Regions from separate parts of the Lysinibacillus sp. GW821-FHT14F06 genome, predicted to be linked through region 1. Evidence: riboswitches for the same ligand, from Rfam matches in the RefSeq annotation. Region 1 holds a riboswitch; each other region holds the start of a gene.

The links. Region 1 has a riboswitch for cobalamin ahead of AC1RNS_RS11620 (ABC transporter substrate-binding protein). Riboswitches for the same ligand answer to the same signal wherever they lie in the genome.
Region 2: it holds a riboswitch for cobalamin, as region 1 does, so the genes downstream of both, AC1RNS_RS09280 (ribonucleotide reductase barrel domain-containing protein) here and AC1RNS_RS11620 (ABC transporter substrate-binding protein) in region 1, are expected to answer to the same signal.
Region 3: it holds a riboswitch for cobalamin, as region 1 does, so the genes downstream of both, AC1RNS_RS04970 (hypothetical protein) here and AC1RNS_RS11620 (ABC transporter substrate-binding protein) in region 1, are expected to answer to the same signal.
Region 4: it holds a riboswitch for cobalamin, as region 1 does, so the genes downstream of both, AC1RNS_RS22775 (FecCD family ABC transporter permease) here and AC1RNS_RS11620 (ABC transporter substrate-binding protein) in region 1, are expected to answer to the same signal.

The regions. Positions count from the first base shown of each region.
Region 1 is NZ_JBXAPF010000010.1:120,223-128,315, forward strand. It holds gene AC1RNS_RS11610 (adenosylcobinamide amidohydrolase) at 1-568, opposite strand, end outside; gene AC1RNS_RS11615 (FecCD family ABC transporter permease) at 565-1,566, opposite strand; gene AC1RNS_RS11620 (ABC transporter substrate-binding protein) at 1,563-2,525, opposite strand; cobalamin riboswitch at 2,728-2,913, opposite strand; gene AC1RNS_RS11625 (acyl-CoA dehydrogenase family protein) at 2,979-4,646, opposite strand; gene AC1RNS_RS11630 (class I adenylate-forming enzyme family protein) at 4,649-6,151, opposite strand; gene AC1RNS_RS11635 (MerR family transcriptional regulator) at 6,144-6,533, opposite strand; gene argS (arginine--tRNA ligase) at 6,798-8,093, opposite strand, start outside.
Region 2 is NZ_JBXAPF010000007.1:195,533-203,625, forward strand. It holds gene AC1RNS_RS09240 (pyridoxal phosphate-dependent aminotransferase) at 1-181, shown strand, start outside; gene AC1RNS_RS09245 (histidine phosphatase family protein) at 193-801, shown strand; gene AC1RNS_RS09250 (bifunctional adenosylcobinamide kinase/adenosylcobinamide-phosphate guanylyltransferase) at 805-1,389, shown strand; gene cobS (adenosylcobinamide-GDP ribazoletransferase) at 1,423-2,199, shown strand; gene AC1RNS_RS09260 (histidine phosphatase family protein) at 2,172-2,771, shown strand; gene AC1RNS_RS09265 (bifunctional adenosylcobinamide kinase/adenosylcobinamide-phosphate guanylyltransferase) at 2,720-3,112, shown strand; gene AC1RNS_RS09270 (ECF transporter S component) at 3,133-3,627, shown strand; gene AC1RNS_RS09275 (hypothetical protein) at 3,624-4,307, shown strand; cobalamin riboswitch at 4,418-4,606, shown strand; partial or broken gene AC1RNS_RS09280 (ribonucleotide reductase barrel domain-containing protein) at 4,772-6,073, shown strand; gene AC1RNS_RS09285 (hypothetical protein) at 6,215-6,943, shown strand; partial or broken gene AC1RNS_RS09290 (ribonucleotide reductase barrel domain-containing protein) at 7,166-8,077, shown strand; gene AC1RNS_RS09295 (ribonucleotide-diphosphate reductase subunit beta) at 8,090-8,093, shown strand, end outside.
Region 3 is NZ_JBXAPF010000004.1:7,319-15,411, forward strand. It holds gene AC1RNS_RS04950 (Rrf2 family transcriptional regulator) at 1-363, shown strand, start outside; gene AC1RNS_RS04955 (NAD(P)-dependent oxidoreductase) at 433-1,062, shown strand; gene aspA (aspartate ammonia-lyase) at 1,321-2,742, shown strand; gene AC1RNS_RS04965 (methyl-accepting chemotaxis protein) at 2,889-4,133, shown strand; cobalamin riboswitch at 4,900-5,083, shown strand; gene AC1RNS_RS04970 (hypothetical protein) at 5,329-6,090, shown strand; gene AC1RNS_RS04975 (GTP-binding protein) at 6,377-8,093, opposite strand, start outside.
Region 4 is NZ_JBXAPF010000038.1:555-8,647, forward strand. It holds gene AC1RNS_RS22750 (TetR/AcrR family transcriptional regulator) at 1-192, shown strand, start outside; gene AC1RNS_RS22755 (DMT family transporter) at 266-619, shown strand; gene AC1RNS_RS22760 (DMT family transporter) at 619-933, shown strand; gene AC1RNS_RS22765 (monooxygenase) at 1,017-1,325, shown strand; gene AC1RNS_RS22770 (heme ABC transporter ATP-binding protein) at 1,370-2,161, opposite strand; gene AC1RNS_RS22775 (FecCD family ABC transporter permease) at 2,166-3,212, opposite strand; cobalamin riboswitch at 3,359-3,549, opposite strand; gene AC1RNS_RS22780 (biotin transporter BioY) at 3,720-4,316, shown strand; gene AC1RNS_RS22785 (YdhK family protein) at 4,429-5,004, shown strand; gene AC1RNS_RS22790 (response regulator transcription factor) at 5,042-5,743, opposite strand; gene AC1RNS_RS22795 (sensor histidine kinase) at 5,721-7,115, opposite strand; gene AC1RNS_RS22800 (NADPH-dependent FMN reductase) at 7,453-7,995, opposite strand; gene AC1RNS_RS22805 (nitroreductase family protein) at 8,063-8,093, opposite strand, start outside.

The sequences.
Region 1 (8,093 bases):
ATCCGCATTCTACCGCTTCTTTCCGTACCATATCTAATATTTGTCGCTGATGTGCAATATCTAAATGATTGGTTGGTTCATCTAGCAATAATATTTCTGCTGTCTGCGCTAAAGCTTGGGCTACAAAAACTCGTTGCTGCTCACCACCCGATAAAAATTCCATGGATGTCTGCTCATAGCGTGTCACACCTGTTTGTGCCATTGCATGTTGTACTGCTTGTTCATCTTTATCCGACCAGCTGGAAAAGAACCCTGATTGATGTGGATATCTTCCAAGTGATACAGCCTCTCGTACACTGTTTGAGAAAGCATTCGCATGTAATTGTGGAAGAACGGCCATTTTTTTTGCCAAAGCACGAGCATTGTAAGAACTAATATTTTTGCCATCTACTTTTATAGTACCTGCCTTAGCTGGTAATATGCCGCTAATTACTTTTAACAGTGTAGATTTCCCACTACCATTTGGACCTAAAATCCCTAATATTTTTCCCTTTTCCACTGAAAAACTGATATCTTTGACGATTGGTACGTCATCATAGCCACCTGATAGATGTTCAACGACAATCATGCCCGTACCCCCTTGCTTCTTCGCTGCTTATAAAAAATATAGGAAAAGACAGGTGCCCCAATAAATGCAGTAATCACACCAATCGGCAGCTCTCTCGGCATAATAATTATTCTTGCAATTAAGTCACAAATAATAAGCAATGTCGCACCATTTAAAAAGGATAATGGTAATAAATGACGGTGGTCTGAGCCCCAAATCATTCTTGTCATATGGGGTACGACTAATCCAACGAAACCAATCGTTCCTGAAACAGCTACTGCTGCTCCTGTCAGCATGGATCCACCTACTAAAATTAAATACTTACTACGTTTCACATTAACACCTAAGTGCTTTGCACGTTCCTCCCCATATAACAGCACATTTAATTCCCTTCTTTGGGTCCAAAGCATCAATGAACCTACAATCACAAATGGGATAATCATTTGCACAAAAGGCCAGCCCCTCATCGATACAGAACCAAGTAGCCATCCTATCACTTGCCTCAACTCCTCGCCAGATAAGGCAATCATCAAGGAAATAAGTGAGCCTAAAAATGAGCTAAAGATGACCCCAGTTAAAATTAGCGTTTCCATTTTCAATGAACGATCTACTATTCTTGCAAAGCTCATGACTGCTATCATCGTTAATACTGCTCCAAGCATACTGAAGGTTGGCAATGCATAAAGGCCAACTACTGGAATTGAAATACCAAAAAATATTGTCATTACAGCACCAACTGATGCACCTGAAGAAACACCTAACGTATAAGGATCTGCTAAAGGGTTTTTTAACAAGCCCTGAAAAGCAGCCCCTGCAATGGCAAGTGATGCGCCCACAAGCCCTGCTAGGAGAACTCGTGGTAGGCGTATTTTCCAAAAAATATTGGCAGCCGTTTCATCAGCTGCTTTATTCCACAATACTTCTAGCGGAATATGAACGGAGCCTATTGTTACACCACACCAGATGCTAATGATAAGAAGTGTAACGGCGGTTACATAGGCTACGACTATTTTACTCACTCAAATGCCTCAGGGTAGATAGCTTTCGCTAATTCTTCAAGTCCCTCTCCTAAACGAGGTCCTTGACGACTTGTTGTATTCTCATCTACCTGAACAATGGCTTTATTTTTCACAGCAGTAATTGTGTCAAAACCAGCACGCTGTGGAATTTTTGTTAAAATATCTGGTACATAATGATATTTCACCACGATGACATCTGGATTTTTTGCAATAATTTGTTCGGAACTGATTTCATACCAGCCTGCTGTATCTGCCGCAACATTTTCGGCATGAATCATATTTAACATTTCATTCATAAATGTATCTTTACCAGCTGTAAATATATGTGGTTCATCAGATGTTTCTACAAAAACTTTCTTTGGCTTTACATCCTCAAGTTTTGCAAGAACCTCGTCTACTTTTACCTTCATATCTTTAATGATTTTTTCGGCCTCAGGTAATTTCCCAGTTGCACGACCTAGTTGTTCAATTGTTGTGTAAGTTTCGTTAAAGTCCTTCGCATCTGTTACCACAAAAACCTTTAAACCGGCAGACTCAAGCTGTTCAATAGCTCCCGCTGAAAGTGTCATACTCGATTTGTGAGCAAACACAATATCTGGCTTTAAGGCAATAATTTGCTCATTATTATATTCCATGCCGCCAACTTTTTGCTTTTCAGCTGCCTCTGCAGGATAATCATCATTATCGGTAACACCAATTATTTCATTGTTTAAGCCAAGAGCAAATAAAATCTCTGTGTTACTTGGAATAAGAGAAACTATTTTCTCAGGTGGTGCTTCCAGCGTAATATCCTTGCCAACAGCATCCGTTATCGTCATTGGGAATGTTGCTTTGTCTACCTGTGATGTTTCTTGTTGCTCAGAAGATGTCGGCTTTTCATTTTTTGCCCCTTCCCCACAGGCAGCAAGCAAGCCAATTGCCAAAAATGCGGACAATCCTAATTTCCAAAATTTCTTCATGTAAATCCTCCTAGTTTATCGATGCATATATTGTAACAACTTGTTTTGCTGATGGATTAGTAACCGACGAATTTTGTAAGTTTATCGCACTTTTTTTCAAATTTATCGCTATCTCCTATACAAAACAAATACCCCTCATCCAAAGTGAGGGGTAATAATGCACAAATATACGCAAAATCCACCACCCTATCCTCGTAGGTTGAAATGTGTTTCTATAAAGGCAGGTCTCCTGGCTCGTGCTCCATACGTTTCTTCAAGCCTTCCCGAAAGAAATTTCAGTGGCGTACATTGAAAAAACTAGCACATACAGTGGCGGGACCGCATCGGAATTTCACCGATTTCCCTTTTCACTTTACATAAGTAAAGAACCTTTATAATATTCAGTTGATTTTATTATACATGAAAACAAAAGAAGTCGCCTACCAATCTAGACGACTTCCCCTTTATTATTTATTAAATGATATCTGTAAAATACTGGACTGTTTTCATTGGTGCACCTAGTTCTCTTAATGCCCAAGTATGCTCTAAAAATATATCTGCCAGCTTTTCATATTTACCACCGAATTTGTGTGCCCATTCAACTGCTACAACACTTTCATACATATGCGCCATTTTTTCTGCTACTGCTTTTGCTTCGAATGTTTTTGTTGCTTCATCCAAAGAGCTAAATGAATGCAATGTCGATTTCAAATGAACTAATTGTTCCACTACTAATTGGACTAGAGTACTATCAGCCAACTTAGCTAAGCGTTCCTCCATAACACGTACAAACAACTCATGTGCTTGGAATTTATCTACTAAACGAATCAGCTCTAATGCCAATATATTAGCAGTTCCTTCCCACACCGTAAGCACCTGTGCATCTCTTAGTAAGCGAGGTGTCACAAAGTCTTCAATATAGCCATTTCCGCCATGTAATTCAATCACTTCACTCGCATATTTCACCGCTTGCTCAGCTGTTTCCTTTTTCATAATAGCAATATTTAAACGGTTCATGATCATATCCTCATGACTGCCCTGACCACTTGTCACTTTATCATATAGCTGAATAAGATCAAAAACTGTTGCTACTTCTACATGAAGCTTTGACGCTAATTTTCCTAGTGTGTCCTGAATCATTGGGTATTGCGTTAAAGGCTTACCAAAGGCATAACGATTTGTTACATAATGCTTTGCCTCTAAAAAGCCGCGTCGCGTAATACCTATAGAAGCCACGGCATTACATATCCTTGATAGATTAAGTGCCTCTAGCATATAATAAATTCCTTTATTCGGCTCACCTACAATATAGGCAAGTGCACCTTCAAATTCTACTTCACCAGAGGGTACTGCCTTCACACCGAGCTTATCCTTTAAACGGCGAATATGAAGGTTATTCACAGTACCATCCTCCGCTCGCCAAGGAACTGCAAATAATGTTAGCCCTTTAGAGCCAGCAGAAGCCCCCTCGAGTCGAGCCAATACCATCGCTACACCGCACATTCCTACATTGGATGCAAAATATTTCTCACCATATAAACGGAATTGCTCGTCTTCCTGTCTTGCCTCTACAACATTTGCCCCAACATCTGAGCCACCTTGTCGTTCTGTTAAAAAGGTTGCTCCCTCATAGAGCTCAGTATCGCCTGTTGCACAAACATGTGGTAAAAAGCGTTCCCTCACCTCATCATTCGCATAATGATCGAGTAAATAAGCTGTAGCCATTGTTAATGTAACAGGACAATAAAAGCCAGGCTCAGCATGGGATAATAAATACCCTTGGGCAAAGCTATAAACATAGTTCCCCTTTCTTCCTAGCTGTGGAATATTCTTGTGCACGTAGCCCACAATCCCGGTATTGTACGTCTCTTCAATCGTTTTTTTATAACCATCATTGACCCAAATCTCTGAAACCTCTTCACCATAGGCATTATAACGCTGTAATCGAGGCTCACCCTCTCTATCCGTATGCTTCGCTCTTCTATCAATATCTCCAGCACAAAGCTCTCCAAAATCTGTTAGCTCGCGCGTGGCATATTCTGCAAATTCTTTATCAAGCATCATTTCTAAAATACTATGGAGCGTATCATTATCTTTAAAAAAATTCGTTGTTTTCACTTCTTCCTGCTGTAACACTTTCATCATTATCTCACCTCTTGTCCCTTCAAGGATTGCTTTAATATTTTGCCCGATGCATTTCGAGGAAGCGCTTCCACTTGCTCGAAAATCCGTGGAATTTTAAATTTAGCAAGATGCTGTTCTAAATAATGTTGAAGAGCCTTGTCATCAATTTCCGTTTTGGCAGCATAAACAGCCTTTACTGTTTCACCCCACTGTGGATGGGGTACACCGATAACAGCCACCTCAAAAATCCCCTCAAAGTTTACAATACAATCTTCAATTTCCTTTGGATAAATATTGACACCACCGGAAATGATTACATCCTTCTTGCGATCAACAATCCATATATACCCATCTTCATCCACACGAGCTAAATCACCTGTTTTTAACCAACCGTTTATAAATGCTGCCTTGGTCGCAATATCGTCCTTATAGTAACCTCGCATATTGCCTTCTCCAAATAGCACAATTTCACCTACCTCACCAGCACTTACATCCTCTCCATCATCGTTAATAATACGCAGCTCCGTTCCAAGAGGTGCACGCTGACCAATACTTCCTGCCTTTGTCTTATGTTCCTCACCAAACAATAATGATCCGCTTGGACCAGCCTCTGTTAATCCATAAACACATGTTAAATGATCTGTACGGAAAGCTTTTTGTATAAAACCAATTTCATTCTGTGATAATGGTGCGCCACCATATACCCACCACTTCATGGAGGATAAATCAGCAGTTTGCAATCTCGGCATTTGAGCTGTTAATAAATAGGCAACTGGCGCGCCAAAAAAATGCGTTGTCTTCTCCTGCTCAATTGAATCCAAGAACAAATCAGGTGTAAATGTAGAGGTTAATACATGTGTCGAGCCAACAAGCATTCCCGCCATTAAAAATAAATGCAAAGGAGCTGAATGCGTTAACGGCATCATTAGAAGGATGCGGCTTTCGGGCTTTACCTCCATCTCGACAGCAATCATTTGTGCTACGGTTAAAATATTACGATAGCTAAATAACACGCCTTTTGGTTTTCCTGTTGTCCCTGAAGTATATAAAATTGTCGAAGCGTCATCCTCATTGAGCTGACAATCAATTGTTTGTGAGCTGGCACTTTGAATTATTGTCTCAAAGCTTAACCAATTAGCTTTCTCTTGACCCGTTTTAATTTTCAATGTAATGGCAGAAATATTTTCAACTGCTTTAAAAATAGCTTCATGTACAAGAATTGCTGTAGCCTCCGCATGCTGTGCCACATACTCTACCTCTTCTAAAGTAAACTTTGCATTGACTGGAACAACAATTGCACCAATCCGTTGAATCGCAAAATAGCTAACAACAAACTCTACAACATTTGGCATAAAGATGATGACCTTATCTCCTTGCTGTATACCCCTCTCAAGCAGAGCATGACTAAGTCTTGTCGCTTGCTCATCTAAATCGCGATAGGTCACACGTCGACCATGACAAATCACTGCTTCAGTTGTTGGATACTTTCGGGCATTCCGTGCTAATAAATTTGAACTATTCATCGTGCATCTCTCCCTTTAAAATCGCTAATTTTTCACTAAACATGTCATGTAATTGCTGTAATTCCATCTTCATTTGTGTAAGCTCTGTTATTTTACTATCAATCTCTTGAATTTTATGTTCCCCATATTCGACTGAACGCTCTAATTGCTGAATCCCTGTGCGATCAAAATCAAATAGCAGTACCATCTCCTTAATCTCCTCAAGAGAAAATCCATACCGCTTTCCTCGAAAAATAAGCTTAAGCTTGGCTAACTCTTGTTTTGAAAAGGTTCGCTGATTAGTAGATGAACGACTAGGATGAAGAAGCCCAAGCTCCTCATAATAGCGTATGGTTCGTGTAGAGACATTAAACTCCTTCGCCACTTCTTGAATCGTCTTCATCTTCTCCCCCCTCACAATTTCCATCAGTATACCATTGACGTTAACGTAAACTTCAACAAAATTTTCTAAATTTACAGATAAAACAACACTCAAAGCAGTTAAATGAAACTCTTTTGATTCTATCCATCACTTCGCTGTATTCATCCGTCTGTTTCTACTTTCTATCTGTCCCTTTGGTCCATCCATCCTTCATACCAACTTTCCTATCCGCCTGAGCCACAAAAAACCCCCAGCACAATATCGTGCCAGGGGCTAAAAACTTTATTACATTTTTTCTGGAGCGGATACACCGATTAAGCGCAATGCGTTTGCAATTGTTGTGCGCACAGCAGTAATAAGGGCTAAACGTGCTTCTGTTAGTTCTTTATTCGAAGCATCTAACACTTTTTCAGCGTTATAGAAGCTGTGGAAGGCTGCTGCAGTGTCTTGAATATAGTTTGCGATACGGTGTGGTGTACGGTGCTTTGCAGCTTCAGCCACCACTTGTGGGAAATCGCCTACTTTTTTCAATAAATCAATTTCTTTTTCAGCTGTTAACAGCGCTAAATTTTCTGTTGTTGCAGCGAAGCCTTGCTCATTAGCTGAGCGTAAAATCGATGAAATACGTGCATGCGCGTATTGTGCATAATACACTGGGTTTTCATTTGATTGAGAAACAGCAAGGTCAAGGTCAAAGTCCATATGAGAATCGCCTGCAGTTTTTACAAAGAAATAACGGACTGCATCTAAGCCAACCTCTTCAACTAGTTCACGCATTGTCACAGCGTTCCCTGTACGTTTTGACATTTTAAATTTCTCGCCATTTTTGTAAAGCTGAACCATCTGGATAACTTCAACCTCAAGGGTATCACGGTCATAGCCAAGTGCTTGAATCGCTGCTTTCATACGTGGAATATAGCCGTGATGGTCAGCACCCCAAATATTGATCAGTTTATCAAAGCCACGAACAATTTTGTCCTCATGGTACGCGATGTCTGGCGTTAAATATGTGAACGAGCCATCATTTTTAATTAATACACGGTCCTTATCGTCACCAAATGTTGTAGAGCGGAACCATGTAGCACCGTCTTCTTCAAATACATGACCATTAGCCTTTAATTTATCTAACGCTACTTCAATTTTACCGTTTTCATATAGCGAAGTTTCTGAATACCAAACATCAAAGTTTACACGGAAGTTGGCAAGGTCTGTTTTTAATTTATCTAATTCTAACGCTAAACCATGCTGGCGGAAGAAGGCAAATCGTTCTTCATCCGATTTGGATAAAATAGTATCACCATGCTCACCAACTAGTTTACCAGCGATTTCAATAATATCTGCACCGTGGTAGCCATCCTCAGGCATCTCAGCATTTAGCCCTAAAGCTTGCTTATAACGAGCTTCTAGTGAATAGGCTAAATTATTAATTTGGTTACCCGCATCATTTATATAATACTCACGAGATACATCATAGCCTGCCATATCTAACACATTACATAATGAGTCCCCTACAGAAGCTCCACGTGCATGTCCTAAATGAAGATCTCCTGTTGGATTTGCAGATACAAACTCAACTTGGAT
Region 2 (8,093 bases), on a different contig from region 1:
ATTACCTAAACATCAGTCAGCAGATGCCTTTTTTACGTATTGTTTATCGAAGGGTGTTGTACTGCGTCATACTAAAAATTTTCTAGGATTAAATGGCGAATGGTTCCGAATTGGTATAAAAGATATTACGGCTATGACTTATTTACATAACTGTTTGCAGACTTGGTTTAAAGCAAATTAGGAGTGAGAAGAGTGACAACATTTTATCTAGTAAGACATGGTGAAACGATGTGGAATAAGGAGCATCGTTTACAGGGGTGGTTAGATTCACCATTAACCGAAGTGGGTGTTTTACATGCAGAAAAGCTACAAAAATATTTAAAGAATATATCTATTGCTGCAGCATTTAGTAGTTCAAGTGGCCGGGCAATGGAGACGCTGCATATTCTTGTTGGTGATCGCCAGCTCCCAACATTTTATGAAAACGATTTACGAGAAATTTATTTAGGAGACTGGCAGGGTAAAACGGTTGAGGATATTCTAAAAACACACTGCTCAGAGTATGAATTATATACGAAATCCCCTGCTCAATTCGTTGCTACTCATACTGAAAGCTTTGATGCAGTGACAGAACGGGCAATGTTTACCCTTAAGAAAATTGCAGAAAAATATCCACAAGAAAATGTCTTAATTGTTTCTCATGCTGTCACAATTAAATGCATTATTAATGCCATTTTAGAACGCAGTATAAATCAGCTATGGGCAGAGCCGTTTATCAATGGTACAAGTGTTACAATAATTGAACATGTTGAACAGCAATGGCATGTGAAAGAGATAGGTACCATTAATCATCTGCAATAGGAGGTGTTTACATTGCCATTGATTTTCATAACTGGTGGAGTACGCAGTGGTAAATCCCATTTTGCAGAAAAAACGGCGATAGAGCATTATCAGACGAAAGCGGTGCAAGCATTGCGCCTTATTTATATTGCGTCTGGAATTGCACTGGATCGTGAAATGGAGAAACGAATACAACGTCATCAGGCTGATAGACGGACTCATCGTATCCATTGGCTGACTATTGAAGCCCCATATAAGATGGTAGCTTCGCTCCAAAGTCTAAGGGATGGTGATGTTGTATTATGGGATTGCGTCACAACATGGCTAACAAATGCATTCTATGAGGGCTTTGATAAAGGAAAGCCGTGTGTAGACCAACCAGGCTGCTTAGAGGAGAAGCTAAGTGATTTAAAAATAGCTGTAAAAGCATTACTTGATAAAAAGATCACGCTTATAGTTGTATCCAATGAATTATTTGATGAGCCTCCATATCTTAATGAGGAGGTAGAATTATACCGACAAATGCTAGGGAATTTACATCAATGGTTTGTTTCGGTGGCAGATGAAGCCTATGAAATAAATTATAGTATCGTAAAAAAATGGAAATAATGTTCTTAAACTAAAATGAAGGAAGGCAAAACGATGAAAAATTTCTGGCATAGTCTATTACTTGCATTTCAATTTTTTACGGTTTTGCCAGTACATAAAGAATTATCTTTAACAAAAGGAACTGTTACAGGGATGTTCGCCTTTTTACCATGGGTAGGTGCATTAATGGGTACTGCAACAGCGGCAGTGATCTATAGCTTAACGGAATGGACGGCGAGCAGTGAGATATTACTGTCCTTTGTGATTATTGGACTATTCGCTTTATTCACTGGGGGTTTACATTTAGACGGTTTTATTGATATGGGAGATGCCTATTTTTCGTATCGGGATCGTGAGAAGCGGCTTGAAATTTTGGATGATCCGCGTGTGGGTGCATTTGGTGTACTTTCTGTGTTATTTTTAGTGCTTGGAAAATTTGTGATACTGCATGAATTATTCGTACAGCATAAGTTCGCACTCTGGATGCTTATTTTTGTTCCATTATTAACGAGAGTAGGAATGAGCTTTTATTTTATGTCACTGAAATGTTCAAAAGAAAAAGGGCTTGCCTACTTTTTTAAATCCCATATTAAGCAACATGTACTAGTTGGTTTCATGCTTGTCTCATTAATTGTAGCCTATACAATCATCTTCCTTATTGTAGGCTTTACATTTGTACCAATAGTGCTTCTAGCGGTTTTAGCTATGGCTCTTGTGGTTTTTCGGCAATTTACACTACGCAACTTTGGCGGCGTTTCTGGTGATTTACTTGGCGCTTCCATTGAGGGAATGGAGGTTGTATTGTGGGTAACACTGTTATTGTGCGTTTAATGAGGCATGCACCAACAAAAGAAAATTTGGAAAAGCGTTATCTTGGCTGGACGGACTCATCATTAGCTGATACATCTAGACTACCAATAGTAGATAAAAATGCTATGAAAGTATATGGCAGTGATTTACGACGTTGTAGAGAAACGGCTGCTCATTATTTTCCGAATGCTGCTTACATAGCTGATTGGCGATTTCGAGAGTCCAATTTTGGGGAGTTTGAAGGAAAAACATATGAGGAGTTAAAATCTGATCGTCGGTATTGTGCATGGTTAGATGATCCTGTTTCGTCTCCTCCACCGAATGGGGAAGGCTTTGCTGCATTTTGTCAACGTGTGAAGGATGGTTTTTCTGCACTACCAAAGGATGAAGATGACTATTATGTTGTCGCACATGGTGGCGTTATTCGAGCATTGCTTGTAGAATTTGCCCCAATGGAGCAGTCCTTTTGGTCGTACAATGTACCACATGATAAATTGTTTACCTTAACATTTTCAAGGAAAGCTTGGGAGGAGGGAAATAGATGCATGTCTTTATCGGAGGCGCCTATAATGGAAAAACCGACTATGTTATGACATTGCTTGGAGATCAAGAGGTGGTGTTAGTTGATGGTTATCTGCCTAAATCTATCCCTGTGTGTGATGTATTAGTTATAAAAGGCTTGGAAAAGTGGCTTGTTACACAAAATCTTGAGGAGGATGAGAATCTTGTCAAAACCATGTTAACAAGACTACAGGCTCTAGAAGAAAATAGGACATTGTATATCGTAGTTACTGATATGGGGCGCGGGGTTGTGCCGATGGAAAAGCAGACAAGATTACTACGTGATACTTGTGGGCGCTTGTATCAAGCTTTATTTGCTAAAGCAGAACGTGTCGTGCGCATTTGGTACGGTATCGCAGAGCAAATTAAATAAGACAGAAAAGAGGAAATGGAATGAATCGACAAAGATTGACGAAGTTGACGTTCACTGCTATGGTAGCTGCCATTTGTGCTGTTGGAGCGATGATTAAAATTCCAGCAATTATATCGACTGCTGCGTTGGACTCTGCCCCTGCATTTTTAAGTGTCGTATTTTTATCGCCAGTATTCGCAGGAGTTGCAGGGGGCATTGGGCATTTTATTACAGCCTTAACGACTGGATTCCCATTCGGACCATTACATATAATTATCGCAGCAGAAATGTTTATCGTTGTCTGGATTTTTGGAATGATGCATAAAAAAGGTATGCATTTCTGGAAATGGCCTGTGGCACTTTTTTTTAATGGTGTGGTAGCACCATTACCATTTTACTTTATTATAAGTCCAGCATTCTATTGGGCGTCGCTAACTAGTCTTCCGTTGGCAACTCTTATTAATCTAGTTATTGTTGCAATTGTCATGCCAATACTCTCTAAGGTGTTTCTACGTAAGGACGGGCGAGTACATTGAGAAATGCAGTTAACATAGGTGGGCTTATTGCAACTACAGATAATGCTGCAGCAATTGGTGAAAAGCCACAAGATATTGTGTCCGCTTCAAATAAACTCACGGCTTACTTTACAGCACGTGTTACCTTTTTAGAGCAGCTTACAGCAAATGCTTTACCTAAGCATATTATATTAGCAAATTTTTCTGGAGATACTGCATGGTCTAGTTATGTAGCTGGCATACAGCAGGTTTTTGAGGAGGCTGGTCTAATATGCCCGCAGATAGATGGTAGTACGGAATCCAATATGCCAACTTTACAATCGGCTTTATCAGTTACAATGCTTGGCGAGCCGCAAAAACGTACATCCAATGAACTTGAGCATCTTTGTTGGTATACGTATGGACTGCCACTTGTAGGAAACGAAGTCCTTGCGCAGCCCGAGGATGTTGCACAGCTTCAAGCTATTTATCGTGCATGGAATGAGGATATCGTTCAGCAAGTTTGGCCAGTCGGATCAAAGGGCCTGCAAGCAGAATTTACTCGACTTTTTGGCAGCATACATGTTGAAAGTGACTTAAATATTGAGAAAAGTGCTGGGCCTAGTACAGTGGTATTACTTGGGATACATTCAGAAAAAGAGCAACTGGCACAAAAAATTTTTTCTAGAAATTTTGAAAAACTACGTAAAACTGCATTGTAATTGGGCTTGCTTCGAGAAAAAGTAACGCTTTAAAACTTGCAAGGGGCGAAACACCTATTGCAACACTAAACACAATATGTTAGATTTGTTTAGGAGTTAAAACACAATATATAGTATTTTGGACAAGCGGTACCAATATGGTTTAAAAGGGAATTCGGAGCAAGAGTCATCTTTAGCCGAAGCTGTCCCCGCAACTGTAAGTGCTGACAAATGATCAAGAGGCCACTGTTTTAAAACGGGAAGGTGATTATTTGAAAGAGGCATGAGCCAGGAGACCTGCCGCATTGTTCAAGACAGCAACACATTCTTCGGGGGTTGAGAAGTGGAGGCGAGAGATTTGCACACTTCTTTGTGTGCCTGTCCTTCATTTCCATTTCTGATTTTACAGCGATCATGTAACCGATAAGATGTTGCATGATCGCTTTTTGTGTTGTCTGGAGATAGAAAAGGAGAGAATATGTACAATGACAATTCAAATCGAGCAGCAAATGACTAAGTTAATGAAAAGCTACACGGAAGATGAGCTTGAAAGCTTTGTCAGGTTATCGGATCGTTGGCTGCGAAAAAATGATAATGCCACATTTGAGGCATGGGCAGATGCAATGATTCTTCAAACACTTAGTCTGATTGACGAGGAGGAGCCATACTGGACATTTGTAGCCGCGCACATCTATTTAGAAAAATTATACGATCAATTTGCGATGCGCCGTGGTGTTTCACCAAAGGATGTTTATCAGGTTTTCCCAGCACAATTAGCACGTTATACAGAAGCTGGCTTGTATCATAAAAGCTTAACAACAAAATATAGTGAGCATGAGCTTCAGGAATTAGCAAGCTATTTAGAGCCTAGCCGAGATGAGTTGTTTACGTATATTGGCTTAAAGACATTAATGGATCGCTATGTGGTGCGTGATTATACTAAAACACCAGTAGAGCTTCCACAAGAACGCTGGATGGTCATCGCCATGACATTAATGCAGGATGAAACAGAAAATCGTCTTGAAAAAGTTCGAGAAGCTTACTGGGCGATGAGTAATTTATATATGACAGTGGCAACACCCACATTATCAAACGCAGGGAAGACACATGGTCAGCTGTCGAGTTGTTTTATTGATACAGTGGATGACAGCTTACAAAGTATTTACGATACGAATACAGATGTGGCAACACTTTCTAAATACGGCGGTGGTATCGGTGTATATATGGGCAAAATCCGTAGCCGCGGCTCGTCCATTAAAGGCTTCAAGGGTGCCTCAAGTGGGGTACTACCATGGATTAAGCAATTAAATAACACAGCCGTCTCTGTTGATCAGCTAGGCCAACGTCAAGGGGCCATCGCTGTCTATTTAGATGTTTGGCATAAGGATGTTTTTACATTTTTAGATTTACGTTTAAATAATGGGGATGAGCGTTTACGTGCGCATGATATTTTCACAGGACTGTGCTTACCAGATGTATTTATGGAAGCAGTGGAAGCACGTGAAGATTGGCACTTATTTGACCCACACGAAGTACGTGAGGTGATGGGCTTCTCATTAGAGGATTTCTATGATGAAACGAAAGGCAATGGATCCTTCCGAACGAAATATGCCGAATGTATCGCTAACCCATTATTAAGCCGTGAAGTCGTCCCTGCCATCGATATTATGAAGCGAATTATGCGCTCACAGTTAGAAACAGGCGTACCTTTCATGTTCTATCGAGATGAAGTGAACCGCATGAATCCGAATAAGCATGAAGGAATGATTTATAGTTCAAATTTGTGTTAATTGTAGCACCTTCAATCAGAAATGATTGTCGAAAACTCCGTTAAACGGGGAAAGTCACTCAGTGATAACCCACCGTGCTAAATCTTTTGATTAAATATTTGGAGTTTTATACAACAGAACAAATATTCGTTTTTAGGAGTGGTTGTTATTTCTAAAGAATATGGGTTCATTTATGTAACGACAAATAAAATAAATGGTAAAAAGTATATTGGAAAATGTATATATGGTCGCGTAAATAACTGGGAAAATTATTTAGGATCAGGAGTATATTTGAAAAGAGCCATTAAAAAATATGGTAAAGAAAATTTTGAGAGAAAAATTATTTGTAATGCTTATTCCGAGGAAGAATTAAATGAATTGGAAGAATATTATTTGAATTATTTTGATGTTGTCAACTCTACTGAATATTACAACATTAAGATTACGTCAATTGGTGGAGATATCTTTACTTTTCATCCAAATAAAGAGGCAATTAGGAAACAGAGAGTTAAGCAAATGACTGGTGAAGGCAATCATCAATTTGGAAAACCTAAAACGAATAAAATGATTGAATCAGTGAAAAAAGCCAACTCAAAACATATCATCATTGATGATGTTCATTATGAATCTGTGACATCTGCTTCAGATCAATTAAAAATAGGAATTAGTACAATCAATTACAGACTAAATTCAGATAATTTTCCAGCGTATAAACGAGTAATGCCGAAAAAGGAACTTAAAATTAATGGCTACCCTTGCAAAGTGGGAAATCAAGTATTTGATTCCATAACAGAAGCTGCTAAGCATTATGGTATTTCAACACATGCAATGAGATACAGAATGAATTCTCAAAATTTCCCTGACCATATTTTACTAAATCAAAAGTAAAAGCCTAACGACTATCGAAAGCATAGCTCATTGAAAAATATGAGTGAAGAAGCGAGTAGAGTACCCCTCAAGCGAGGCCCACTAAAGGGATAATTCATAAAGGGAAAAGCGGAGCATCCTACAGGTAGAGCTGAGGATGATGATATAGTCTCCTCTGCATAGTGATATGCAGCAGTTCTTAAAGGAACGGATTAGGTTTAGCGAACCTAGTTGAAGAAAAGGACCGAAATATTCCAAAATATGTCACCCACTGAATTTGAATCCATCACACTAGAAGATGATGTCATCGTGACTCGTCGCAAGCCTGGAGATTTTGTGGTTTGTAACTTGTCCTCTATTAATCTAGGAAAAGCTGTACCTGCCAATGTATTAGAACGTTTAATTCCAATTCAAGTACGTATGTTAGATAACGTTATTGCCTTAAATACTATTCCTGTGAAGCAAGCAGAACGCACAAACTTACGCTATCGTGGTATTGGGCTTGGCACATTTGGCTGGCACCATCTATTAGCGCTGAAGGAAATACAGTGGGAATCTGAAGAAGCGGTAGAATTTGCGGACAAGCTATATGAAGAAATTGCCTACTTAACGATTCGTGCTTCTACCGCATTAGCAAGTGAAAAAGGCGCATATCCTTTATTTGAAGGTTCTGATTGGCAAACTGGTGCCTACTTTGAAAAGCGTGACTATAACAGTGACAAGTGGAATGCTTTACGTGAGGCTGTGGCGAAAGAAGGTATGCGCAATGGCTATGTTATGGCGGTTGCTCCAAATTCATCAACATCAATTTTAGCGGGCAGTACAGCAACGATTGATCCGATTTTCCAAAAGAGCTATTCAGAAGAGAAAAAGGATTACAAAATTCCAGTCACAGTGCCTGATTTATCACCAGTAACAACTTGGTACTATAAATCTGCCTATTTCATCGATCAAAATTGGACAATTAAGCAAAATGCAGCACGTGCACGCCATATCGACCAAGGCATTTCACTTAATTTATATGTACAAAATACGATTAAGGCGAAGGATTTGCTTGCACTGCATATGAATGCTTGGGCCAGTGGTGTGAAAACGACCTATTATGTACGCTCAACATCTGTAGAATTATTAGAATGTGAGTCTTGTGCAAGCTAGGAGGATAAAATAATGA
Region 3 (8,093 bases), on a different contig from region 1:
ACTACATCTGATAAAAGTCAGTTAACATCTGACTTTATGGCAGGGAGTGTCAATACAAATCCAGTTGTGGTAAGACGCATGATTGGTACTCTCAAAAAAGCAGGATTGCTGTCTTCACAAACAGGCATCGCTGGTTATGAGTTATTGGTAGAGCCAAAAGATTTAACATTATTAGCTATCTACCAGGCAATTGATGGGCCAGAGCAGCTTTTTGCGATTCATGATGAGCCAAATCCAGCCTGTATGGTGGGGAGAAAAATCCAACATACATTGGAGGGTGTTTATACATCTATTTGGCAGGCAATGGAAGAACAGTTACAAGCACAAACTTTACAGGATGTGCTAGATCAACTTCGTCTTTAAACGAAGTCGATCTTTTGTACCCACCCTGTAACTTAATTGGTTACAACTATAAACTAGGAGGAACACATAATGAAGATTGGTATAATTGGAGCAACAGGGAAAGCAGGACAAAGAATAGTAGAGGAGGCATTACAACGTGGTCATGATGTAACAGCCATCGTACGCTCTGCATCGAAAGTAGTGGGAAATATTTCTGTTATGGAGAAAGATGTATTTGCTTTAACGCAAGAGGATGTAAAAGGCTTTGATGTTGTTGTTAATGCGTTTGGCGCCCCATTTGGTCAGGAAGAATTACATGTAAAAGCAGGTCGTCATTTAATTGAAATTTTAACTGGCATAGATACAAAATTATTTGTTGTTGGTGGAGCAGGTAGCTTGTTTGTAGACCCAGAAAAAACTGTACGTGTAATGGATACACCGGACTTTCCTGAAATGTTTTATGCAACAGCTAAAAACCAAGGTGAAAATCTACATGATTTACAACAATCATCAATTACTTGGACATTTTTAAGTCCATCAGCATTCTTTGATCCAGAAGGTCCAAGAACAGGAAGCTACAAAGCGGGTGCTGATCATTTATTGGTGAATGCTGCTGGTGAAAGCTATGTGAGCTATGCGGACTATGCCATAGCTGTAGTAGATGAAATTGAAAATCCAACTCATATAAATAGTCGTTTTACTGTCACTTCCGATAAATAATAAAGAAGGCGTTGGATTTATCGGAAAAGAAATAGTAACCAAACAGTACCTATGAGTAGCTGATAACTTGCTCCTTTTCTTTACTACACTCACATCATAATACGGAATAATGGACCGAGCGCGTATAGAATGCGCTCGGTTTTTAGCGAATAATTTACTTTTTTAAAGGATTTTTTTATTTTACAGAAAAATGACTGTTTACAATCCGCCATTAATTAGCTACTATCAAGTGTGAGTATTGCATAAAAGGAGACGACAATGATGTCAACACAACGTATAGAAAAAGATTTTTTAGGTGAACGTGTATTACCAGCAAATGCTTATTATGGGATTCAAACGCTACGTGCGACTGAAAACTTTCCTATTACAGGCTACACAATTCACTCTGCATTAATTAAAGCAATGGGGATTGTCAAAAAAGCAGCAGCATTGGGCAATATGGAAGTACACCTATTATCAAAAGAAATTGGTGAGGCAATTGTCGAAGCAGCACAAGAAGTGATTGATGGAAAATGGGATGCAGAATTTATAGTAGACCCAATTCAGGGCGGTGCAGGTACATCGATCAACATGAATGCCAATGAAGTAATTGCAAACCGTGCCCTAGAAATTTTAGGGAAAGAAAAAGGGGACTATCAATCAATCAGTCCAAATAGCCATGTGAATATGTCCCAATCAACAAATGATGCTTTCCCAACAGCTATTCATATCGCTGTTTTAAATTTAATAGATGAATTACTGCTAACAATGGATAATATGCAAGCGGTATTCCACCAAAAAGCAGAGCAATTTGCACATGTGATTAAAATGGGACGTACTCATTTACAAGACGCAGTACCTATTCGATTAGGACAAGAATTTGAAGCTTATTGCCGCGTTATCAACCGTGATATTGTACGCATCCATCAAACTCGCCCGAATCTATATGATGTGAATATGGGGGCAACAGCAGTAGGTACAGGTTTAAATGCGTTCCCTGATTATATTAAGTCTGTCGATGAGCATCTTGCTGAAATTTCAGGATTACCGTTAAAAGGTGCTACTCATTTAGTAGACGCTACACAAAATACGGATGCTTATACAGAAGTGTCTGGTGCATTAAAAATCTGTATGATCAACATGTCTAAAATTGCGAATGACCTTCGCTTAATGGCTTCTGGTCCACGTGCCGGCTTAGGAGAGATTATCTTACCAGCTCGCCAACCAGGATCTTCAATTATGCCAGGTAAGGTAAATCCAGTAATGCCAGAAGTTTTAAATCAAGTTGCCTTCCAAGTAATCGGTAATGATCATACAATTTCTCTAGCATCTGAAGCAGGGCAATTAGAATTAAACGTGATGGAGCCTGTGTTAGTATTTAACTTAATTCAATCTATCAGCATAATGAATAATGTATTCCGTGCATTTACTGAAAACTGCTTAAAAGATATTGAAGCAAATGAAGAGCGTATGAAAGAATATGTGGAGAAAAGTGTTGGTGTCCTAACGGCTGTAAATCCACATATTGGCTATGAAGTGGCTGCTCGTCTAGCGCGTGAAGCAATTCTTTCTGGTCGTTCGATTCGTGAACTTTGTTTAGAAGAAGGCGTACTAACAACTGAACAATTGGATTTAATTTTAGATCCATATGAAATGACACATCCTGGTATTGCAGGGTCAAGTATTATGAAATTGAAATAATAGACTATAGAGAGCACTTTGCCTAGCGTAAAGTGCTTTTTTATATGACTTGTTTCTTACAATAGTGGGGCTTTTTTCTGTGAATCGAAGGAAAATTCAACTATAATAACTACATTGGAATATTATTATAGTTGGGGGAATTTAGTATGAGTTTAGGAAAAAGAAGTATAATTGGTTTTTCTGCTTTAAATGTTCTTATGATTATTATATTAGTCATAGACCTAGCAAATCTTACATCATTGGATTGGTTATCCACAATATTAACAATACTAGGAATTGCAATGACACTTTCCTATATTGTCTATGTACAGTATAAAATTATTAAGCCCATCAACCAATTAGCAGCATCTGCTCAGGCAATTGCTGAGGGAAATTTGCATACTGCTCCTATTGAAGTGAATTCCAATGATGAAATTTCAGCGTTAACAAAAGCATTCATAGAGATGAAAGAACAATTACAAATTATCACTCAAAAAATTGCCCATAGCTCTTCAGACTTATCTACGAGTATAGAGGAGCTATCTGCCAGTACAAATGGAATTACGATGGCTGTTGATGAAGTTGATTCTCAAATGGAAAAAACATCAGATGGACTTAAGCATGCAGCTCAATCAGCCAATGAAAGTGCAGTGGCTATGCAAGAAACAGCAGATGGCATTGAACGGATTACTGTAGCAACGCAAGATGTTTTTGACCATGCAAAGGAAGCAAATGATGTTGCAGGTAACGGTGCAGAAATTTTACATGTGGCTAAAAATCAAATGCAATTTATCTCGAACTCAACTGAAAAAACAAGTCAGTTAATGCAGCAGTTAACAAATAAAATGATGGATATCAAAACAATGATTGATATGATAACAACCATTACAGATCAAACGAATTTACTAGCATTAAATGCAGCAATTGAAGCAGCACGGGCTGGGGAACATGGTCAAGGCTTTGCGGTCGTAGCAGAGGAAGTTCGTAAATTAGCAGAGCAATCCAAACATTCAGCACATCAGATTGTTGAGCTAGTAGTTGGAATTGAAAATGATACAGCACAGGTAGCGTCATCGGTTGAAGAGGATTTAAAAAATGTTCAGCAGGGTGTCTATGTTATTGATGAAGCAACAAAGTCATTTGGTACGATATCTCAACATGTAAGTAAAATGACGAGTCAGCTGGAGGATATTTCTGCTACGGCTGAGGAGCTTTCAGGTAGTGCTGTTGAGGTGACAAAATCTGTTATGACAATTGCTTCTGGTATGGATAGGTTATCACAATATACAGAAGTTGTTCTACAATCAGTAGATGAGCAAAGCGCCTCCATGCAAGCGGTCAATACAGTATCACAAGATTTATGTGTACAAGCAGAAAATTTACAGCAGCTTACACAGCGATTTAAGGCTTAATTATGTAATAGAAGATTCTACTATAAATATAACTTATGGAGTTTACAACATTTGTACAATGTTGAAATAAATGGCCCATTGCCTGTGACACTTTCAAGATTATAAAAAGCCCGCGCTTAAGCGAGGCTTTTTTGTTATGCAAAAGAAGAAGGGGTGCGAAATGGACAGATTACCATGAGAAGGGTCAAAGGCTTGCTGGGTACATGTATGAATTGAAGAATAGCAAGGAAGTTTATATCAATACCTATAGCTATTTGAATTAAAGAATCATCAAAGATATTCAGGTACATGTATTTTGTATGAGCTCAATAAAGAATGATGTGCTACCCATTCGACAAGACCTGAAAATGGTGGGGTGTTTGATTATTGATGGCTTGTAAGTTATAGATATTCAATATTATGAAAAGCTAAAAGGTATTTAATGTATCTCTATTTTGAGCTTATTATTATATCCATGCAAATGCAAAATGGAGGGATGAAATGAAAGTTCTTTTGTAAAACATGCAAATATTTTTGAGGGGCTTCAAAATCATGATACGGAACCAACTGAAAAGCAGTTAATAGGATAAAATGGCTTGTTGAAAATATATGTCATACAATTTCAAACAATAATCGTAACAATCATTTTTCCAATTATTTAATGAAGAAAGTATTTTTTTTAGGAATATACTATATATTGTGGTAATTGACTTTAGAAAAATACTACTTTACAATTAATACTAGTAAGCTATAAGGAATGTGAAGTAAACACGATTCCTTAACAACTGAATAGCGTGTAATAATAGGTGTAAATTGCGTGCAATTTACTGAAAAGGGAAGTCGGTGCAAATCCGACACTGTCCCGCAACTGTAAATGTGAGCGACTTTTCGTATACCACTGTTTAACGACGGGAAGGGGAAAAGTAGCGATGATCATGAGTCAGGATACCTGCCTATTATGAGTACACACCATAACCCTACGAGGAATAGGAGGTGGCATGTTGACAAAACAGAATGCTCTGTTTGTCACAGTACGTCAGACGCCCAAATTAAATAAAGGTATGTGGATAAATTCCCATACATTTAGGTTTGGGTATTGTTTGACTTTTTGTGATGAACGAAAACAATAAATCGAAGGGTTTCCTCTAAATGAAGGAAATCCTTTTTTTACTGATGACTTCCGTTTTGAAAATATGTACGAAAAGAGGATGCACTTATGACGAATATTCATGTATGGTCAGCACAGGAAACGCACTTTGAGGATATGAAAATTTGTAAGCAGCCACGCACTGAAGTTGCCAAGCAAGCAAAAACAAGAATGGCTGTGGAATCACTTGTTGATCAAATACTTGCAACCAGCCTTATTAGTAATCAGCGACTATTTGATCAAATTTTATATAACAAGGACATTATTTGGATTCAAAATGAGGAATTTAATGGACATCTTTTCGCAAGGGCAGAGATAACAGAGAACCTGAAAACAAAAACAAATAGCTTTATGATGTATATGCCAACAAATCCAATTGTGTATGAGGTTGATGGCGAACTTTATCATTTAATTACACGCATCGATTCAACCCGTGCCAAACCAAATCTAGAACGACTTTTTGTAGAGCCTAAGCCTGTATTAAGTGCTGCTCGTGTCAATGATTTATTGTGCTCGATTGTGATGCGTTTTTATGAAACTTATTTGGAAGATTTATCACGAATCACACAGGATAGCAAACTTATTAGTTTTGTAGAACGCGAATATAAGCATTTTTTACTAGCCGTAAAGGAACTAAATGATTATCATTTAAACTGGCATCCACGCGGCAATGGTCATGAGCTATTGCTGCAATTAATTGATAATTTGCAACTTTTGAAAAGTAGACCAGGCAAAGTGTTAACAGACTTTTCTAATTCACATAGCTATGCTGTTGTAGAACCTTCTTATCGTCTTTTCAAAGACACAAGGCAAAATGTACGAGCATTATAGGAAAAAGCAACTGTTCAGATTCAAAAGGAAACGGCTCTGGTACAAGTGAATATCGCTCCGGTCAGCTCAAAAATAGCTCGGGTACAAGGGAGAACCGCTCCAATCAGCCCTAGAACAGCTTAGGTTCAAGAGCAAATCGCTCTGGTCAACCCAAGAACTGCTCAGGTCCAAGAGAATACAACCCAAATTAGTCAATATCTTCTCAATAGCAAAACCAATTAATACAATCTTAGTACAGAAACAGGACATGGAAGTAATTTCCCATGCCCTGTTTCTATTTTCTGAATTATTTTATACAATGCATTGCTGCTTGTGCCTCATGCCATGGAACGGAATAGCCTTTCCCCTTTGCACAAAAAATACTGGCAGATGTATATTCAGGATCGGCATTCTTATCATAGCCGACTTGCATAATAATTTCTTCCGTATTATGACACACATCATAGCCATCAAATTGCAGAGAAAGGACACCCTTACCATTAGTGTAGGCCGCAAAGGTTGTACTATAGCTCATAAATGTCGCGACAGGGGCACGGCCCGTAATCACGACATCATCTTCGGAAATAATTGGCGGGTCAAATGTACCGAATGCTTGCTGAATATCAGTCATCATGCGGCCGATAAAATCGGTAGATGCTTTTAACTTAAAGCGGTAATACGGCTCTAAAAGGACATTCTCCGCTTGCTCAAGCCCTTGCCTCAATGCCCGGAATGTGGCCTCGCGAAAATCGCCGCCCTCGGTATGCTTAATATGAGCACGGCCCGTTACAAGCGTAAAGCAAATATCAGTCACGGGAAAGCCTGTTAGTAATCCATGATGTTCTCGCTCGAATAAATGCTTTTCAATCAGTCGTTGATGCCCAACGGATAAATCGTCCGTATGACATGCATTGACAAATGTAATACCAGTACCGCGTGCACTTGGCTCCATTAATAAATGTACTTCCGCATAGTGCTTTAAAGGCTCGAAATGACCATATCCTGTAACAGTTGATGAAATTGTTTCCATATATAATATCTGTGGTTCCCCGAATGAAATGGCTAATGAAAAACGCTTGTTTAGCACATCGATAAGTACCTCAAGCTGGATAACACCCATAATATGTACTTGAATCTCTTGAAATTTTTCATGCCAAATCACACGTAATGACGGCTCTTCCGCTTCAAGTATACGAAAGATTTTTAAGACTTCCTTTATATGCTGTTCACCCTCGTATTGTACTTTGGCCTGCAGGGTTGGCACTAACTCATAGGGCTGTGGGTTACTGGAGCTTCCAAGGATTGCACCAATATTTGCTAAACTAAGCCCTTTTACAGCAAAAATTTCACCAGCTGTAACTTCTTGTACGGCTTCAAAACGATGTCCGTTATACAATCGTATCTCCGTCACTTTTTCGGTTACGTCTCCAAATGAAAATTCATCTCGAATATGTAAGGTTCCCTGTAATGCTTTGATAAAAGTTAAGCGTTGATGGCCATCATGTCGAATTTTAAAGACTTCACCTTGAAATGGTGCTGCAGCATCGAAATGTGTTTCAGTAAGCAGTGGGAGCTGTGCTAGGAATTCCTGTATCCCCATATCTTTTAATGCAGAGCCAGTAAAGCATAAAAAGGCTTTCTCCTGTTTAATCAACGCTTGGAGGTGGGCAAGACAGTGAGTGTTATCTAATGTTTCATTAAGAAAAGCATCCAAAAGATTGTCATCACGTTCAGCTAGCCATTCCATTATATTAGAAGGCATATAATCCGAATGGAACATTTCATTTACTAGTAGTACATCCTCAGAGTAATCTTTTTGAAGCTGTGCCATAACATGATCCACCGCTGCACCTTCACGATCAATTTTATTGATAAAAAAGAAGGTTGGAATGTGATACTGACGTAATAAGTGCCAGACTGTTTCAGTATGCCCCTGTAGCCCCTCAACTGCGCTAATCACAATGATGGCATAATCCATAACACGGATCGCACGCTCCATTTCAGGAGAGAAGTCGACGTGTCCA
Region 4 (8,093 bases), on a different contig from region 1:
AAAGCTCAACAGCAAGAAATAATTCGCCCTTCTTTAAATACTACACGATCTTCAAAACTTATTATTGGGTTAGTAGAATCAGCAGCTGAGCAAATTTACTTGTATGATGACAGTGAAGAAGAAACCATCAGACTACAAAAACATGAACTCCTCGACTTTTTGCATCATGCACTCGGCTTACGTCACACATAAGTGGCGTTCTTTTTCACACTAAAAATGACTGAATGTCAGTCATAAATATTATTAAACGAAAGGAAACGTAACTATGAAAAAAGATTGGCTGTATGTTGGACTAACAAGTTTATTTGAATTATTTTGGATTTTTGGCTTTAATGTTGCACATTCATGGTGGCATTGGATTATTATCGTAGCCTTAATCGCTATGGACTTCCATTTCTTATCGAAAGCATGTGAAAACCTGCCTACTGGCACAGTTTATGCGATTTTTGCCGGGGCAGGAACAATTGGTACCACATTAATGGACATTTTCATTTTTGAAGGAGAGTTTAACACTATTAAAGCGATTTTTATATTTATTTTAGTATTAGGGGTCATTGGGCTTAAATTAGCCGATAACCCTGCTAGAGATAGTGATAACAAGAAAGGAGCGAATGCCTAATGGGCTGGTTACTTGTTTTATTAGCTTCAATATCAGAAATTATCGGTGTGGTAGGCTTACGCTTCTATAGTCAGAAAAAAACGCTTCGTAATTTATTTATATATGTGGGTGGGTTTGGGTCGTCCTTTGCACTATTATATGCCTCCTTCAACTATTTACAGTTAAGCATCGCCTATGTTGTGTGGATTGGTATTGGAACTGTTGGTGCTGTCCTTGTAAATATTATATTTTTCGGTGAATCCAAAAACCTTACTCGTCTGATTAGTATCGTTGCCATTATCATTGGTGTAGCAGGCTTAAAAGCTGTATCTTAATTTGTTATGCTCCTGTACTTCTTCGGTAGATTTTTTATATAATGATTTAAAATAAACAGCTTAGTGAAAAGGAGGATTTAAGAATGGTGTATTTGTTACAGGTTGACTTTACTATGGAAGGCCCTTTTGGTACAGAGATGTCTGAAGGATTCAAAGATCTAGCACATAGTATTAATGATGAAGAAGGCGTTATATGGAAAATTTGGACTGAGGACGAGTTAGCTAAAGAAGCTGGCGGGGTGTATTTATTCGAAACGCAAGAAAGTGCTGAAAAATATTTAGCCATGCACTCTGCCCGCCTAACAAGCTTTGGAATAACAAATATTCGCGGTAAAATTTTTGCAGTAAATGAAGCACTGTCATCCATTAACAATGGTCCTATCCTTCGATAAATAACATGGCGTATCCGCAAAAAAGATACGCCTTTTTCAAACTATCAATATTTGAATATTTTCTTCGTATATTGCTCAGATACATACGTTAAATAAGGCTTACCTGTAAGAGGATGAGTTTGTATATCAGCATAAACACCAAATACATCTTGTAATAGCGTTGGTGTAAGTACTACTTCAGGTGTACCAGAGCAAACAATCTGACCTTTTTGTAAAACATAAATTTGATCGCAATACATAGCTGCAATGTTTAAGTCATGCAAAGCAGCAACTACTGTTAAATGTAGGGTTTGAATTAAATCCATTAACTGTAATTGATGCTGTATATCTAAATGATTTGTTGGCTCATCTAAAATAAGTATCTTTGCTTGCTGAGCAAGTGCACGTGCAACCATCACTCGTTTTTTTTCTCCACCTGATAGAGAGCTGAAGTTACGTTTTTCCAAATGTGCGATACCTGTTTGATTTAATGCAGCCTTCACAATTTGAAAATCTCGTTCTTGATCAAGCTCCAATAGTTTTTTGTGAGGTGTTCTTCCCATACTTACTAAATCATGTACCGTAAAGTCAAATAAAACCGGTGTTTCTTGACTTACTACCGCCAAATTTCGAGCAATGGTTTTACTTGATTGCTTAAAAATATCCTGCTCATTTAACAAGACTGTACCATTTTCGGGTTTTAATAGACGATACATATTCTTTAATAAGGTTGACTTCCCGCTACCGTTAGGACCAATTAGCCCAACAAATTGCTTTTCCTTTATCTGAATACTAACTTCATGTAATATACGTTGATCATGAATAGAATAGGATACCTGCTTCGCTTCTAATGTCATAGATTTAATCTCCTTCACCGAAAGAATAATTATTACGGCGTAGTAGCCAAATGAAAAATGGTCCTCCACAAAAGGCAGTAATAATCCCAATCGGCATTTCTTCAGGGGCTATTAAAATTCGAGCAAATGCATCTGCCCAAACTAAAAAAATCCCTCCCAATAGAGCACTAATTGGTATTACATATTTATAGTTGGAACCTACAATTATGCGGACAATATGCGGAATAATTAAGCCGACAAATCCAATGGAGCCACTTACTGCAACAAGTACGCCCGTTAATAAAGATACTAGCAGGATAAGCTGCAAACGAAATTGTTGGATATTGACACCTAATGTAACTGCAGCCTCTTCTCCAAGCAATAATAAATTTAAATTACGATAATGGAGCCACAATAAGGCAAACACGAAGATAAATATAGCTGCTGGAATGATTATATTGCTCCATTTTGCACCTGCTAGACTACCAAGCATCCAATACATAACTGCCTTAATTCCATTATCTTGCTTTGCCATCATTAACATGAAATTCGATACAGCAGATAAAATAAACGATACTGCCATTCCCGCAAGTAAAAGTCTAAAAACAGAGATTCTTCCTCCGACACGTGCAAGGAAGAACACTAACAATATGGCAAGAAGTGAGCCTAAAAATGCAGATACAGAAAGAGCGAAAATACCTAGAAATGAAAATGCACCTAAAATAATAACTGCTGTAGCACCAACTGTTGCACCTGAAGATATTCCTAATATGTATGGTTCAGCTATGGAGTTTCGCACAAGAGCCTGTATAGCTGCCCCAGCGATGGCTAGGCCTGCTCCTACGATAGCAGCCAGCAAGACACGAGGAACACGTATTTGCCAAATGATAATTTCTTGCGAGCGACTCCAATCCTGCTCTATTAAATTTTGGACGATTGGAATTTTGGACAGGATAACCTGCCACACATAAAGAGGTGTAATAGAAACAGATCCAACCATAACAGCCAAAGTCATAGAAATGATTAGTACCAGAAGAAGAGTCAGTGATAATAGTATAAATTTTTTATTCATATGTATAAAACTCCTAATCAATCATAGTAGACATGAAGCAATAAAAAAGAGTATTTCATGCATAATATGCATAGAAATACCCTAGATTCAACAAAGTAGAAAGATTTCCTTCTATTGTCCGTAAATGCGTTCATCCTCGTGGGCATTACAAATATCACTAAATGGCAGGTCTCCTGGCTTCGAATCACCGTTTTATGATTGCCTTCCCATCCTAAAACAGTGGCAAAATCATCATAAAACTCCTCGTTACAGTTGCGGGACAGCGTCGGACTTTCACCAACTTCCCTTTTAAGTGACACTTTGTATTTGATGTCACACCATTAGTATCCAAACTATTAAAATTATGACGATTCTATCATACATTTTAATAGTTAGTCTATAAATAACCGGAAATTATAAACTTTAGCTGTGAAAACAAAATTGTGTTAACTTAACATAAATATAAAGTTGACACAAATAATTTATTTTCATACACTATTAATAACTTTAATAGATAGAGGTGAAATTATGGCAACAGTTGCAGAACACTCTCATCATAGATTAAGAACAGTAGATATTGCTTATATTGGATTATTTTCAACATTAATGATGATTGGTGCAAATATTACTTCCATTGTCCCTTTCATGTCTGTGGGAGGAGTCCCAATCACATTGCAAACTTTCTTTGCTATTTTAGCTGGACTAGTTCTTGGCAGTAGAAAGGGAGCACTTGCTTGTACGGTATATATGTGTATTGGTTTAGCTGGTGCACCTGTATTTGCACGTTTTGGCGGCGGCTTTGGACAAATCTTAAGCCCTACTTTTGGCTTTATTGTCACATTTATTTTAGCTGCATTTATCGCAGGACTGATTGTTGAGCGCAGTGGAACAAGGAAAAGCTATATTGTTGCAGCCGTAATTGCTACAGCTATTAATTATTTACTAGGGACAAATTGGATGTATTTTGCTTATAAACTATGGGCTAGCGCTCCAGATGCTTTCAATTATAAGATGGCCTGGCTTTGGATGATGCCACCTTTGCCAAAGGATATTATTTTAGCGGTCTTTGCGGGTATTTTTGCGCATCGTCTACAAAAGATATTAAAAATAATACCAGTAAAATAGTTGAATCCTGAAAAACGCCAATCTAAAAAAATGGCGTTTTTTCTTATAACGAGTCCATTATTTCTGCATATTTATTTGCTACATTAAGCGTAAATAGTAAGGAGGAATAAATATGAAGATAAAAAGAAGATGGTTAAATAGTTTCCTAACAGTAATTGCTTTACTAGCGTTATCAGCATGCTCTGACAAGACAGAAACAGAATCAGGAACGAAAAATGACGATAGGCAGAATACAAAGATGGATCATTCCACAATGGACCACTCTAGCTCTGGTGATGTGCCAGTAGCGTTGAAAACTGCAGTAAATCCTAAATTTCCAGTAGGAAGCTCAGCTATTATTACCGATGGACATATGGAAGGTATGGAAAGAGCAAAGGCGACAATTGTAGGCGCATATGATACCACAGCATATATTGTCTCCTATGAGCCAGTTACAGGTGGCGAGCGTGTCGAAAATCATAAGTGGATTATTCATGAGGAATTGATAGATTCAGACTTGGCGCCATTAGCTCCTGGCACTGAGGTCAAGACGAATGCATCTCATATGAAGGGCATGGAAAATGCGACTGTTCGCATTGATAAGGCTATCCAAACGACTGTTTATATGATTGATTACACCGCTACTACAAATGGAGAGTCTGTAAAAAATCATAAATGGGTAACTGAGGATGAATTGAAAGCAGAATAGACTTTTGAACCTCTGTAGAGTTCTAGCAGAGGTTCTTCTAGCTCCTGATATCTAAAGCATTTTTTCCTACTGGCTTGAGCCATTTATAGCCAATCCCCCAAACAGTTTGTAAATAATTATCAGCAGGAAAACCGCTTTTCCGCAGTTTCTCTCGTAAATTACGTACATGGGAATCAACTGTTCGATCTTCAATCGAATCATTATATCCCCAAACAGTACTAATAAGATGCTCTCTAGTAAACACCTTATTTTGATGCGCTAAAAATAAGGCTAGCATCCCAAATTCTTTAGGTGTTAAAGATATTTCCATCTGTCGAAAACACACTTCAAAGGATTCCTTATCTAAACGTAATCCCTCAAACAACACAATATTTTCATCAATTTTTGCCCTTCTTAGGACAGCATTAATACGTGCAAGTAACACGTCTTCATCGAAGGGCTTCAGAATGTAATCATCTGCCCCAAGATTTAGACCTTTTACCATATCAGTATGCTCCCCTTTTGCTGTTAGCATAATGATAGGAACATCCCAAAACTTCCTTATTTCATTACAAGCCTGCCAGCCATCCATCCCTGGCATCATAATATCTAAAAGTACCAAATCTACATGATTTTCTTCTAAATAGATCAGAGCCTCTTGAACGGATACCATTGCCTTACATATAAAGACAGGCTCTAAATAAAGCTTAAGCAAGTCTAACATCCTGGGTTCATCATCAATGAGCAGTATTGTTTTCATACGTTTCGACTCCTTTAAACGTTAAAATAAAAGTTGTCCCTTTATTCTCTTTACTCTGGGCTGTTATTTCTCCTCCATGTGCCTGAACAAGTTCTTTTACAATTGAAAGCCCAAGTCCAACACCCCCTAATGCACGACTACGGGATTTTTCAACACGATAAAATCGTTCAAAAATATGGGGTAAATCCTTTTTGGGAATTCCCTTTCCAGTATCTTTAACGATTATAGTTACTAAATCATCCTGTCTCATTCCCAAAACGGAGATAGCATCACCTGATGCACAATATGATAAAGCATTATTGAGGAGATTCATTAATATTTGTTCGAGCCTTGCTGCATCGGCCATTAAGGTTAACTCTTCTTCACAATGAACATTAAAGTACAGGTGTTTTTCTTGAAAGGCAGGACTCAACTTTTCCTCAATATTTGCTAAAAACGTATTCAATTGAAGACACTCCTTTTCAATCATAAAAGAGTTTTCGTCCATTTTAGCTAAATCAAATAAGTCCTTTATTAAAAGAGAGAGTCGATTAGTTTCTTCTATAATAATACCTAAGTATTTTTGTCGATCTTGCTCCGTCAAACTACGTTTATAGAGAACATCTGCATAGCCTTTTATAAAAGTTAAGGGTGTTCTAAGCTCATGGGCAATGTTTGATAAAAAATCTTTTCGATCTTGTCTTAAATGATTTAAATCTTCCGATAAATGCTGGATTGCAATGGCAAGATCGCTTAATTCATCCCTACCATTTGTAGAAAGTACAACGGTAAAGTCACCATTACTCATTTTCAAAGTAGCTTCTTTCATCTGAATTAATGGACGAGCCAGCTTTCTAGATAAAACAATAATGACTGCAATGGTTACCAGACCAGAAACAAATCCAACAATTAAAAAATGCTTATTTAGGCGCTCCATTAATGCATGGATAGAATCTGTATTTTGAAACATAAAAACGTAACCAATTGTTGTCTGCTGTTTTTGAATCGGACTAATGGTTGCAATATATCTTTCTTTTTGCCAATTACGCTGAAGTATTTCCCCATTATATGGAACAGTGTTCTCTAATTTACTTATATAATCTTTGATTTCAGGATGTGGGTGTGAAGACGCTAGTACTGTTCCAGTTATATTTGCAATAACCACCTCTGTATCTTCTACCGACTCCATTAGCACAATATGGGCTAGGGTTTCCTTGTCAAAATTTTGCTCTAATATTGTTCTATGAGAGTTTCCCCTTGCCTGCAGACTGGTTAGTTCCTCCTCCACCCTTGAATTGGTTAAAGAAGTATGTAAAAAAAGCATCATAAATGTTTCAATGCAAAATAATGTAATAAAAAAAATGATTCCAAGCTTTAGTGAAAGTTTTTTCATTCGCTAACCACCATTTTGAGATTTCCAAAAAATCCTATCATGCGTTTATATATTCGCTGAATAGGAAAAATACATCATCTCTCCACCCTTTGAAGTATTCTGTATCTGACGCTTCACTTTCAATACAGAAATATTTGTTGGCGCTTTCGCACAGAAAAAATCTGCTGAATTAAGTTAACAGTATAACGTTAAAGTATGAAGATTTCATGCAGAAGAATAGCATTTTTAATTGAACATTTCTTTTAACGTACTATCCGCTGTTCCAGAGCTTTATTCGTTTCAGATAGGTAAAAAAAGTCCTGCAAGTATACCTCATACTTACAGGACTTAAATTATATTATACGTATTTTTTTACCCAGTTTAGGAAGTTGTCGACAACTGCGTCAAGGAATTTTACAGTACCTTCATCTGTCAGATTACCTTCTGCATCAAATTTCGTGTGCACCGCACCAATATAAACATCATTTCCACTAAGTAATGGTGAATTAATACCTGGGGAGAATAAAATATCTCTCAAATGTAATTGTGCCTTAACAGTACCAAGGTTCCCCATCGATGCACCCATAATAATAGATGGTTTTCCAATCATTACTTTGTCTACACGAGATAACCAGTCAATTGCATTAACCATAACACCTGGTACAGTCCCATTATATTCTGGTGTCACCCAAAGCACTGCATCTGCCGCTTTTACTTTTGCTTTAAAATCAAGCACGGCTTGTGGTGCATCATTCTCAATATCTTGATTATACATTGGTAACTCGTTTAAGCTTAATACCTCAAGCTCAAATTTCTCTGTATACTGTTTTTGAATAAATTTTGCTAACTGCATATTATAAGATTCTTTTCGGATACTACCTACGATGGCTACTACTTTCACGATGTTGTTTCCTCCTAAAATGTCTATTATTCTTAGTATTTGTATAGCAATTCTATTTTATACCACATTAATAATAAATGGCAAATTCTTCAACCGGC